Regions from separate parts of the Stenotrophomonas sp. ESTM1D_MKCIP4_1 genome, predicted to be linked through region 2. Evidence: riboswitches for the same ligand, from Rfam matches in the RefSeq annotation. Region 2 holds a riboswitch; the other holds the start of a gene.
The links. A riboswitch is a leader RNA that binds a small molecule or an ion and turns the genes downstream of it on or off. The one in region 2 is predicted to bind glycine.
Positions count from the first base shown of each region.

Region 1: another riboswitch for glycine. It lies ahead of gcvP (aminomethyl-transferring glycine dehydrogenase); the one in region 2 lies ahead of C1924_RS17760 (trimeric intracellular cation channel family protein).

Region 1 is NZ_CP026004.1:3,142,539-3,144,915, reverse strand. Features, by position in the region: gene gcvP (aminomethyl-transferring glycine dehydrogenase) at 1-1,238, opposite strand, end outside; glycine riboswitch at 1,302-1,404, opposite strand; gene C1924_RS14410 (multidrug effflux MFS transporter) at 1,713-2,377, shown strand, end outside.
Region 2 is NZ_CP026004.1:3,906,109-3,908,485, forward strand. Features, by position in the region: gene C1924_RS17750 (nuclear transport factor 2 family protein) at 1-181, opposite strand, end outside; gene C1924_RS17755 (GIY-YIG nuclease family protein) at 303-578, opposite strand; glycine riboswitch at 619-708, shown strand; glycine riboswitch at 722-827, shown strand; gene C1924_RS17760 (trimeric intracellular cation channel family protein) at 910-1,527, shown strand; gene C1924_RS17765 (MdtA/MuxA family multidrug efflux RND transporter periplasmic adaptor subunit) at 1,815-2,377, shown strand, end outside.

The DNA of each region.
Region 1 (2,377 bases), 760 kb from region 2:
CGCAGGTTGTAGCCGGCCGCGCGGGCCTTGGCGTGGACCTCATCGGCGTGCACGCCGGTGATGTGCAGGGTGTCGAAGAAGTCGCCACCGACCTGCACGCCGGCGCTGCGCAGCGATGCGGCCAGGATCGAGGCCAGGCGGTGGGTACGGCGCGCGATGCGGGCCAGGCCTTCCGGACCGTGGTAGACGGCGTACATCGAGGCCATCACCGCCAGCAGCACCTGCGCGGTGCAGATGTTGGAGGTGGCCTTCTCGCGGCGGATGTGCTGCTCGCGGGTCTGCAGGGTCAGGCGGTAGGCCGGCTTGCCTTCGGCGTCGATGGACACGCCGATCAGGCGGCCCGGCATCGAGCGCTTGTAGGCGTCACGGCAGGCCATGAACGCTGCGTGCGGGCCGCCGAAACCGAACGGCACGCCGAAGCGCTGGCTGTTGCCGACCACGATGTCCGCGCCCCATTCGCCGGGGGCGGCCAGCAGGGTCAGGGCCAGCAGGTCGGTGGCCACGGCCACCAGGCCGCCGCGTGCGTGCACGGCATCGACCAGGGCCTTGTAGTCGCCCACCTGGCCGAAGGTGTCCGGGTACTGCAGCAGCAGGCCGAAGGCCTCCGCTTCCAGCGCTTCGGCCGGGGTGCCCACGCGCAGCACGATGCCCATCGGCTCGGCGCGGGTGCGCAGCAGTTCCAGCGTCTGCGGGTGCACGGCGTCGTGCACGAAGAAGGTGTCCGACTTCGACTTGGCCGAACGCTTGGCCAGGGTCATCGCTTCAGCGGCGGCGGTGGCTTCGTCCAGCAGCGAGGCGTTGGCGATTTCCATGCCGGTCAGGTCGGCACACAGGGTCTGGAAGTTGATCAGCGCTTCCATGCGGCCCTGCGAGATCTCCGCCTGGTACGGGGTGTAGGCGGTGTACCAGGCCGGGTTTTCCAGGATGTTGCGCAGGATGACGTTCGGCGTGTGCGTACCGTAGTAGCCCTGGCCGATGAAGCTGCGCAGCACGGTGTTCTTGTCGGCGATCGCGCGGATCTTCGCCAGCGCCTGCACTTCGGTCATCGATTCCGGCAGCGCCAGCGGTGCGGGCGACTTGATCCTGGCCGGCACGATGGCATCGGTCATCGCATCCAGCGACGCATGGCCGACGACGTCGAGCATCTGCGCGATCTCGGCATCGTTGGGGCCGATGTGGCGCTCGACGAACGCCGAATGGTGCTCGAGCTCGCGCAGGGAGGGGGTGTTCTGGGACATGGCGAAGGATCCGTCAGGAAAGGGCACACGCACGGGCACAAAGCCGCCGGCTGGCGGTCTGCGGGGCGCCCCTCTGTCCTTTTGCCTGAGAGTTTAAAAGCGCGGCAAACCGCAGCTTCGTGCCCCTTCGGCGCCGGATCGAACCGGTCTCTCCAGAGTTCTGTTACGGGTGGTATCGGGCCTGAGCGATTACGGGCGTTGCGCCTTCGGCAGCGGTGTTCCGCTTCTCCCACCATGTTGCCTGCCCATTATAGCCGGTTGCCATGGCTGAACGCGGCCCGGAAAGCCGGGCAGGGCACCGGCCCGCCTGAACGGCCGATGGCCCGGGCATGCGTTCGGTGCAGTGGTCGATGGCATCGGCTGCATTGGCGGCCTATCATGGCCGGACTCTCGTATTCATCTGGCGCCGTCCCTGCTGCAGGGGATCGGCGCCCGCCGTGCGTGCCGCGCATGGCCCTGCCGGACGCTTTGCCGATGACCGCCGCTGTTGCCCCTTCCACCCGACGCATGGCCCTGCTGCTGGCAGGCCTGGCGATGTTCGGCCCGTTCTCGATCGACACCATCTTCCCGGCCTTCCCGCAGCTGGCCCAGCGCCTGGCAGTGGATGAAGTGGCCGTGCAGCAGACCATCAGCGTCTACCTGCTGTTCTACGCGCTGATGAGCCTGGCGCACGGGCCGCTGTCCGATGCCTGGGGCCGCAAGCGGGTGATCCTCGCCGGCCTGGTGGTGTTCATCGGTGCCTCCGTCGGCTGCGCACTGTCCACCGACCTGACCACGCTGCTGGTGTTCCGCGCGCTGCAGGGCCTGTCGGCCGGCGTCGGCATGATCGTCGGCCGTGCGGTCATCCGCGATCTCTACCACGGCCACGACGCGCAGCGGCTGATGAGCCAGGTGTCGATGCTGTTCGGCATCGCCCCGGCCATTGCGCCGATCATCGGTGGCTGGATCCTGCTCAGCGGCGCCGGCTGGCCGCTGATTTTCTGGTTCCTGGTGGCGTTCTCGCTGCTGCTGCTGGTCTGCACCGCACGCTTCATGCCCGAAACCCATCCGGTGGAAGCGCGCATGCCGCTGTCGCCGCGTGGGCTGCTGCGCGATTACGTGCGCATCGGCTTCAATCCGCGTTTCCTGCGCCTGGCGCT
Region 2 (2,377 bases):
CGCCCAGCACCGCGCGCTTGGCCACGTCCGGGTGCAGGGACCGGGCCACGCGCTGCGGGTCGGCCTCCAACTGGCCGTCCACGTAGTCGTGGCAGGTGGCTTCGATGGCCGCGAGGGTGGCCGGGTCGGCGGCCGGGCTCGTCGCACCGGCAACAGCAAACAGCAGGGCAAGCGTGGGCATTCCGGGTCTCCAGCGCTGGGCGTCTGGCGATGATGGCATGGGTGCGGCACCCATCCACACATGGCGTGGATCTACTGCATCAGGCGCATTTCATCGGCGCCCATCCACGCATGGCGTGGATCTACGGGACGGCCTGGGCCGGGGCCTGCAGCCAGGCCAGCTTGCGTTCACGCGGCTGCTGCTTGAGCTGCCATTCGGCACGTGAGGCAGCGGCGCGGTCCGGGTATTCGCGCACGGCGAGGATGCGCAGCGGCGGCCGGGCCCGTGTGTAGCGGGCGCCCTTGCCGGCCTGGTGGGCGGCGAAACGGGCCGCCACGTCGGTGCTGATGCCGGCGTAATAGCTGCCATCCCGGCACTCAAGCAGATACAGGAACCAGGGCACGGGCGGACGGGTCATGGGGAGATTATGGCGTGCTGCACTGCAGCGGATATACTGGCGGCCGAATGCAGGAGAGAGGCGCCACGCTGGCGCCCGCCGAAGGCGCAGGCTCCCATGATCGCTCAGGCCGGTGGGCTGGAATCCCACCAACCATGCATTCGACTCGCCGAGCTGGAGAGAGGTCACCGGGCACGCCCGGCACGATCCGCCGAAGGGGCACGCGGTTCATCCCGCTGAACTCTCAGGCAAAAGGACAGCGGGAGCGGCACCGGTCATCGTCATCCCGTCATTGCGCAGGCAGTGGCGGTATACGCGCATGGCCGGCCCCACCGCGCCCGGAGCCTTTCCCATGCTGCTGTCCATCATCTACCTCGTCGCCATTTCCGCCGAAGCCATGACTGGCGCCCTGTCCGCAGGCCGCCGTCGCATGGATCTGTTCGGCGTGGTCATGATCGCCTGCGTCACCGCCCTCGGTGGCGGTTCGCTGCGCGACATCCTGCTGGGCCACTACCCGCTGGGCTGGGTGAAGCACCCCGAGTATCTGGGCTTCACCGTGTGCGCGGCGCTGATCGCCACCTGGGTGGCGCGCTGGATGCATCACTTCCGCCGCACCTTCCTGGTGCTGGATGGCCTGGGGCTCATTGCCTTCACCCTGATCGGCTGCTCGATTGCACGCGAGGCCGGCCATGCGATGCCCATCGTGCTGATTGCCGGCATGCTGACCGGTGCCTTCGGCGGCGTGCTGCGCGACATCCTCTGCAACGAAGTGCCCCTGATCTTCCAGAAGGAGCTGTACGCGATCATCTCGCTGCTGACCGGCGCGGTGTACCTGCTGCTGCTGCGCTGGGGCGTGGCCGATGCCACCGCCATCCTGTGCTGCCTGGGCGGCGGCTTCGCGGTGCGCCTGCTGGCGATCCACTACCGCTGGGAAATGCCCAAGTTCGTGTACCACGACGAAGTGCATTGACCGTTTGACGGTAGTGCCGGCCGCTGGCCGGCAACGCTGCACACGCCCACAAATTCCAGCAGGTTGCCGGCCAGCGGCCGGCACTACCGGTGATAGGACATGACCAAGGTCATGCGGCATTCGCCGGTCTGATTGGCTACCATTGACGCCCCGTCGCACGCGCGACGGCATCCAGCCACGCTGCGCTCGCGGCCCCGCCAGACAACTCCCCTCCCCCGCTGCCCGCTGCGCATGAAGCGTGACCGGGCGTACATGTCCCTGCGTGCCCGCAGGGCGCAGGATGCCCCATGTCCGCTGTTGAGCCGTCCCGTAGCACCCCGTCGCGTTCCCACCGCAGGTGGGCGATTCCCGCCGCCATCATCGTGATCGGCCTGGTGGCCTGGTGGGCGTGGCCGCGCGCCGATGCGGACGTGGCCGAAGGGCCGGGCAAGACCGTACCGGTGCGCGTGGCCCGCGCCAGCGCCGAACCGCTGCAGCTGCGCCTGAAGGCCGTCGGCACCGTCACCCCGCTGCACAGCGTGGTGGTGCGCAGCCGCGTGGATGGTGAACTGCTGCGCCTGCATTTCCAGGAAGGCCAACAGGTCAAGGCCGGTGATCTGCTCGCGCAGATCGACCCGCGCCCCTATGAAGTGAAGCTGGCGCAGGCACAGGGCACCCAGCAGCAGAACCTGGCCGAACTGGAAAACGCCGAACGCCAGCTGCAGCGCTACCGCGAACTGCAGAAGCAGAACTACGTGTCCGGGCAGGAACTGAGCGACCAGCAGAGCAAAGTCCGCCAGCTGCAGGGCCGACGCATCAGCGATCAGGCTTCGGTGGACGAAGCGCGCCTGCAACTGCAGTACACCCGCAT